DNA from 2 places in the Nocardia sp. NPDC050408 genome. Region 2 is predicted to be linked to the other one. Evidence: riboswitches for the same ligand, from Rfam matches in the RefSeq annotation. Region 2 holds a riboswitch; the other holds the start of a gene.

Region 1 (3,404 bases), on a different contig from region 2:
CCGCGATGTCCTCGACCAGCACGCTGTCGAGCCCATGCTCGACCGCCAGCTGTAGCGCCGCGAATCCGAGCGCCTCCCGAGTCGCGAGCTTCTTGCGTTCGCGCAACCCGAGTACGAATGCCACGCTTTCACGATACGCAATCTTGCGTGGCACGCAAGATTGCGTGATCGGAAAGTTGTGCGCCCCAAGGGGATCGAAAACCCCGCAACCGCCGCCACCCGAGATCAGTACAGCCGCCACCCGTCTCGGCGAATTGCTCGCGAAACATTCGCCGCGTGCGGACATGTGGCGTAGGAACCGGCCGGCACTTGCGGTGTCGGCCGTAGGCGGCCCAGGGCACTTTTGTTCGGAGGCTACGCAGACTTGCGTAGCACCGAAATCCGCCCTCCACTCCACGCGACCAGCACCGCGGCCAGGAACGACAACAGCGACGCGCTCATCCAGGCCTGTTTGGTGAAGTGCAGCTTTTCCTGCACGTCCACCCAGAAGTCGGTCCATACTCCGGCGTCGCCCGGGTTGATCAGCTGGTAGACCGAAAGTCCCACCAGCCACGCGAAAACCATGCCCCACCGCGATGGCGCGTTCGCCGAGGTATTCCACTGGTCAGGCCTGCGAAGGAAGAAGTCCGCGACGAGCACGCCGAGCAGCGGCACGAAAACCGACCCGATCAGGCCGAGGAAGCCGAAGTAGTTCGCCATGTTCAGCCGCAGCGCGAGCAGTGTGATCAGCACACCCAGGCCGATCGAGAGCACCCGGCGATCGACCCGGGGCGTGAGGTTCTGGATCGATACGGCCGTCGAGTACACATTCGCGAACGACTGGTCGGCCTCACGGAAGACGAAGATGAAGAAGAACACCGCACCGAGGGTCACCTTCAGGAACGGCGAATACACCCCGCCGTCGCCGGACGCGAGCGCCAGCGCGAACAGCCCGAGCACATAGGCGATGATCTGGGTGAACGCATACGCCCCACTGGCCGCGCCGAATGCCGCACCGGTGCTGCGGGAGTGACGGGTGTAGTCGGCCGCCACCGGCACCCACGAAATCGAAACCGCGAGCGCCGCATCGGTAGCGACCCAGAACAGATTCCAATCCACACCGAACGGCCCGCCACCCGCGGTGCCCGGGTTGGCGGTGAGATCAGGCAGACCCGCGCGCACGAATTGGACGTAGAACCAGATCAACGCGATCACCACGCCGACGGTCACGAACCGTCGCAGCATCCGGACCGAACCGAGCGGCCAGATCGTCAAGACCGTCGTCAGCGCGCCCGCGGCGACCACGTAAATCCAGTGCTGACCACCATCGAACAACTCCTCCGCCGCATCGCCGATGACGATCAATTCGAAGGTGCCCCAACCGATCAGCTGCGCGATATTGAGTACGGTCGGCAGATAGCTGAGCTTCGCGCCGAATAGTCCGCGCAGCAACATCATCGCGGGCTTACCGGTCTTGGCTCCGGGCACCGCGGCAAGACCGAGCATGAGGCCGCCGACCACCGTACCGATGATCATCGCGAGAATGCCCGCGGCGATGGAGATCTGCGCGGCGCCATCGGAATTCGGCGCCAGCACCGTGTACGCACCGGAGAATGCGAACAGGCTGACCCCGAGGTTCGCCCAGAACGCGCCCTGATCCCAGAACGAGAGCACCTTCGGCGCTGGCTGGTCCAGGGTCAGCGGTGCTTCGCGCCGCTCGGATTGATCAAGGGTGGGTGCAGACATCCCGGTACCGCTCTCCCTACGCCGGCATTACCCGGACAGGTTCATGCGGTCGGCGAAACATGGGGTCCGCCCTCTCAGCCCGGCCGTGCCCGAGCTCCCGCGCTGGGTTTTCGGGCGAAATGCTACACCCGTGCACGGCGCGCCGGGCCGCGCCTTCGGACATTCCAGACAGGTTCCGCGGAGACCGCCCCGAACATCGCAACCACCGCCCATACTGTCCGGTACCGACCTGGTTATTGCTCGGTTATCTGCCGCTCATCGCTCACCTCGACTGGAATGAGTATGCGCCTATGATGCTGATCGCCTTGCACGAGACCGTCCTCGCTCAAATCGGGAATCCGACGCCGGAGGCACCGCCCAATTCGGAGAAGATCCTGCAGATGGTCCGCTACCTGACCTGGTTTGTCATGCTGTCGGGTGTCTGCGGCATCACCTACGCGGGCGGCCGGTTCGCGTGGGAGAAGTGGAGCGGCGGCACCCTGGACTCGCCGAAAATGCTTGCCGGCGCGATGCTCGGTGGTGTCATCGCAACCAGCGCGGGCACCATCATGAACTCTATCGTCGGCTGAAAACAGTTGTGGGTGTTCGGCTGACGCTGGCTCCGGCAGCGGCGGCGGCGCGCGCGAAGACGACCGCGTCGCGCACCGCCGCACCGCCGGGATCATTGTTGAAGTAGACGAACACCTCTTCGCGATCCGACCAGGTGTCGGCCAGCCGTCGCGCCCAACTGGACAGTGCCGTGCGTCCGTAGCGCGGTGTGGGTGTGGCACGTCCGGAATGCAGTCGCAGATAACCCCAGTCCGTCGTGCGCCACAGCGGCGCGACGGGACGGGAGCGGACATCGGCCCAACACAGCGCCGCGGCGTGTTCCGTCAGCACGGCACGAACTTCCGGAATCCACCAGGAATCGTGCCTGGGTTCGACCGCGATCCGGACTTCGGGCGGAAAACAGCGTAGGCACGCGTCGAGCAGTGCCGGATCGACCCGCAGTGTCGGCGGAAGTTGCAACAGCACCGGCCCCAGCTTGTCGCCGAGTACACGGGCGTGTTCCATCAAGCGCCCGACCGGCTCCTCGGGTTCGCGCAGTCGCTTGATGTGGGTGAGGAAACGGCTTGCCTTGACCGCGAAACAGAAGTCCGGCGGCGTCCGATCCCGCCATGCCGCAAAGGTCTCCCCGCTGGGCAGTCGATAGAAAGCATTGTTGCTCTCGACCGTTGCGAAGCCCGCGGCGTAGGTTTCCAGCCACGCACGCTGCGGAACATTCGTCGGATACAGCACCTCGCGCCAGTCCCGGTACTGCCAACCCGATGTGCCGACGAGTAGGGGCATACCTCCATCGAAGCACTTTCTGACGGCCCTCATGTCAACGACGCTATGTAGTAGATAGATTCTCGTACCACGTGCTGATCTTCAGCTTCCCGAGCCATATCACCGACGCGATCGAGCACATGGTGACCAGCGCGACGCTACTGGCTCTCCGTGCCGTACAGGTCGTCCGGGATCGTGGCCTGCGCCCGGTCTCCGGTTCGTCCGGTCAGTAGCACCCTTCAAGGGTGGCTGCGGCGACCACATCGATGACATCGGTGACCTCGTTGCGCGCGTGCATCGCGATGCGTTGTCGCCGCGCGCCGTTGCCACGCGCCAGAACTGCTTTGACGGTATCGGCGACGAATTGCTGG
Region 2 (3,404 bases):
ACTGCCTCGGCATCCATTTGTGCGAATCCACTCCTGAGCGGCGGATTCTTCGTGTATCTTCCTGAATGAAGCCCCGGACCACCCTTGGTCCGGGGCTATCGCCATTTTTACGACACGACCGGCAGGTACACCTGTGCGCCGTGGTCGGCGAATTCGGCGGACTTCTCCGCCATCCCTGCTTCGATCGCCTCGACATCCGAAAGTCCCTGGCGGGCAGCGTATTCCCGTACGTCCGCGGAGATGCGCATGGAGCAGAACTTCGGTCCGCACATGGAGCAGAAGTGGGCGGTCTTGGCGGGTTCGGCGGGGAGGGTTTCGTCGTGGTACTCGCGGGCGGTGTCCGGATCGAGCGAGAGAGCGAACTGGTCGCGCCAGCGGAATTCGAACCGCGCCTTGGACAACTCGTTATCTCGGTCCTGGGCGTGCGGATGGCCTTTGGCGAGGTCAGCGGCGTGCGCGGCGATCTTGTAGGTGATCACACCGACCTTGACGTCGTCGCGGTTGGGCAGCCCCAGGTGCTCCTTGGGGGTGACATAGCAGAGCATCGCGGTGCCCGCCTGGGCGATGATCGCCGCACCGATGGCCGAGGTGATGTGATCGTAGGCCGGTGCGATATCGGTGGCGAGCGGGCCGAGGGTGTAGAACGGCGCCTCCTCGCACAGCTCCTCTTCCAGCCGCACGTTCTCCACGATCTTGTGCATCGGCACGTGCCCCGGACCCTCGATCATGACCTGCACACCATGCGATTTCGCGATCTTGGTCAGCTCACCCAGGGTGCGCAGCTCGGCGAACTGGGCCTCGTCATTGGCATCCGCGATGGAGCCCGGGCGCAGGCCGTCACCGAGCGAGAAGGTCACGTCGTAGCGCGCCAGGATCTCGCAGAGTTCGGCGAAGTTGGTGTACAGGAACGACTCCTGATGATGTGCCAGACACCATGCGGCCATGATGGATCCACCGCGCGAGACGATGCCGGTGACCCGCTTGGCGGTCAGCGGTACATAGCGCAGCAGCACACCGGCGTGCACGGTCATATAGTCGACGCCCTGCTCGCACTGCTCGATTACGGTGTCCCGGTAGATCTCCCAGGTGAGCGCGGTCGGATCGCCGTTCACCTTCTCCAGCGCCTGATAGATCGGCACGGTGCCGACCGGGACGGGCGAGTTGCGCAGGATCCATTCGCGCGTCTCGTGAATGTTCTTGCCGGTGGACAGATCCATAATGGTGTCCGCACCCCAGCGGGTGGCCCACACCATCTTCTCCACTTCCTCCGCGATCGAGGAGGATACGGCCGAGTTGCCGATATTGGCATTGATCTTCACCAGGAACTTCTTACCGATAATGGTCGGCTCCAGCTCCGGATGCTTGTGGTTGGCCGGGATGACCGCGCGACCCGCGGCGACCTCGTCGCGCACCAGTTCCGGCGTGACGCCCTCGCGTGCGGCGATGAAGCGCATCTCGGGAGTGATGATGCCCTGACGTGCCCAAGCCAGCTGGGTCGGCGGACCGTCGACCTCGGGTTTGGTCCAGCCGTCGCGCAACTTCGGTAGACCGGCCTCCAGATCGATGGTCGCCGCGTCGTCGGTGTACGGGCCCGAGGTGTCGTAGACGTCGAAATGCTCGCCATTGGTCAGATTGATCCGACGCACCGGAATGCGCAGGTCATCGACCTGTTGGTAGTGCTTGACGCTGCCTTCGATCGGACCGGTGGTCACGGAGTCGACATGTGTGCCCATGAATATCCTCCCTACGCCGGCATTACCCGGTCAGGTTCATACGGTCGACGGCCCTGAACGCCCGAATTGGGCTAGCCATCCTCTCAGCCCGCTGGTGCGAGCCCCCGTTGGTGTGTGAAATTTTCCCGCCCGACGATACCTTTCCACCTGCACGCCCCGCAGGGCGATCGGAGGAACATACAGCGAAGCGGCCGAGGCCCGACCGGGCGCCGGTACATTCCTCAGGGTGAAATTCATCCTGGAGGTAGATCTGGATGTCCTGCCCGAAGGCGTGGCGGCGCCGGCCGATCTCGCCGATGAGCTCGGCCGGATCCTGCGCTACTGGGGCGGAAATATGAAGCACTACCAGATCACCGAGGGTGACAGCTCCGCGATCTACAACTCCGGATACCGCGAGGTCGGCTCCTGGCAGATCAGCTGACCTTGCCCTCGTAGGCGTCCCGCATGCCTTGCAGGTCGATTTTCTGCATACCGAGCATCGCCTGCGTGGCGCGGTTCGCGGCAGCGCGATCGGTACCGGTCAGCAGGGTGTCGGCTTCGACGGGCCAGATCTGCCAGGGAATGCCGTATTTATCGTTGAGCCAACCACATTCGATCGGTTGGCCGCCGTCTGCGAGCAGTGCCGTCCACAGCCGGTCGACCTCGTCCTGGCTGTCGCAGTTGACCAGCAGCGACATGGCGTGGGTGTAGTGGTAATCGCCGCCGCCGTTGATCGCGGTGAACTTCTGTCCGTTGAGTTCGAAATCGACGAGCATGGTGAGCCCGGCTTCGCGCGGACCCGCCTCGGAGTACGGCACGACATTGGTGATCTTCGAATCCTCGAACAGCGAACAGTAGAACTCGGCGGCCTCCTCGGCCTGGGTGTCGTACCAGAGGTTCGTGACGATCTTCTGCATGGTGGTCCTCCCGATCGGTGTGCCTGTATTAGTGCCGACGGTGCGGGCGGACGGAATTCATCGCCCGTCAGTAGGACTGGAGCTCGATCAGGGTACCCGCTGGGTCGCGCAGGTGTGCCGTGCGCAGGTTCGGGCCCCAGTTCGGTCGATCGGCCGCGGCGGCGGCCAGGGTCGCGCCGTTACGCAGGCACAGGTCGAGGCCCGCGTCGACGTCGGGTACTCGACAGACGAACATCACGACATCTTGCGCGGGTGCCGCGGTGACGGGCAGGTCGATGGTGTCGACTACTTCTGCCATCGTGCTGCGGTCGAAGAGCACGAGTACCGCTTGATCATCGACATCCCAGTTCGCGTAGGGGCCCGCCGCGGTGCCTTTGATCAGCTTCGCGCCGATGAGCTCCGGGAGGACGGCGTTGTAGAAGTCGAAGCATTGGGCGAAACCGGTGACGAGCAGTCTCGGGTACAGGGCATCCACGCTGTCTCCTCATTAGTAGGTGCAGACCTATCGTAGGTTCCTACCTATAATTTGTCGCATGGATTCCGCACGTGCACTTCCGCCGAGCCTGCTCGGGCTCGAGACCTACCTGCTGTCACGGGTGGGCAAGTTCGCGCGAGGACGGTTCGCCGATCGGCTCGCGGCGCGCGGACTTCGGCTGTGGCATATGGCCGTACTCGCCACGCTCGCCGATTTCGGACCGCATGCACAGCGTGATCTGGGCATTCGGCTCGATATTCATCCGAGCGATGTGGCGAAGATCGTCGACGAATTGGCGAG

The links. Region 2 has a riboswitch for thiamine pyrophosphate ahead of thiC (phosphomethylpyrimidine synthase ThiC). Riboswitches for the same ligand answer to the same signal wherever they lie in the genome.
Region 1: it holds a riboswitch for thiamine pyrophosphate, as region 2 does, so the genes downstream of both, ACIBJI_RS31085 (purine-cytosine permease family protein) here and thiC (phosphomethylpyrimidine synthase ThiC) in region 2, are expected to answer to the same signal.

What each region holds. Positions count from the first base shown of each region.
Region 1 is NZ_JBITIL010000014.1:147,093-150,496, reverse strand. Features, by position in the region: gene ACIBJI_RS31090 (alpha/beta fold hydrolase) at 1-124, opposite strand, end outside; gene ACIBJI_RS31085 (purine-cytosine permease family protein) at 355-1,725, opposite strand; TPP riboswitch at 1,720-1,836, opposite strand; gene ACIBJI_RS31080 (hypothetical protein) at 2,016-2,294, shown strand; gene ACIBJI_RS31075 (DUF72 domain-containing protein) at 2,281-3,054, opposite strand; gene ACIBJI_RS31070 (hypothetical protein) at 3,126-3,266, shown strand; gene ACIBJI_RS31065 (glutamate--cysteine ligase) at 3,260-3,404, opposite strand, start outside.
Region 2 is NZ_JBITIL010000001.1:31,535-34,938, reverse strand. Features, by position in the region: gene thiC (phosphomethylpyrimidine synthase ThiC) at 108-1,733, opposite strand; TPP riboswitch at 1,725-1,851, opposite strand; gene ACIBJI_RS00155 (hypothetical protein) at 1,960-2,154, shown strand; gene ACIBJI_RS00150 (VOC family protein) at 2,147-2,629, opposite strand; gene ACIBJI_RS00145 (hypothetical protein) at 2,697-3,104, opposite strand; gene ACIBJI_RS00140 (MarR family winged helix-turn-helix transcriptional regulator) at 3,163-3,404, shown strand, end outside.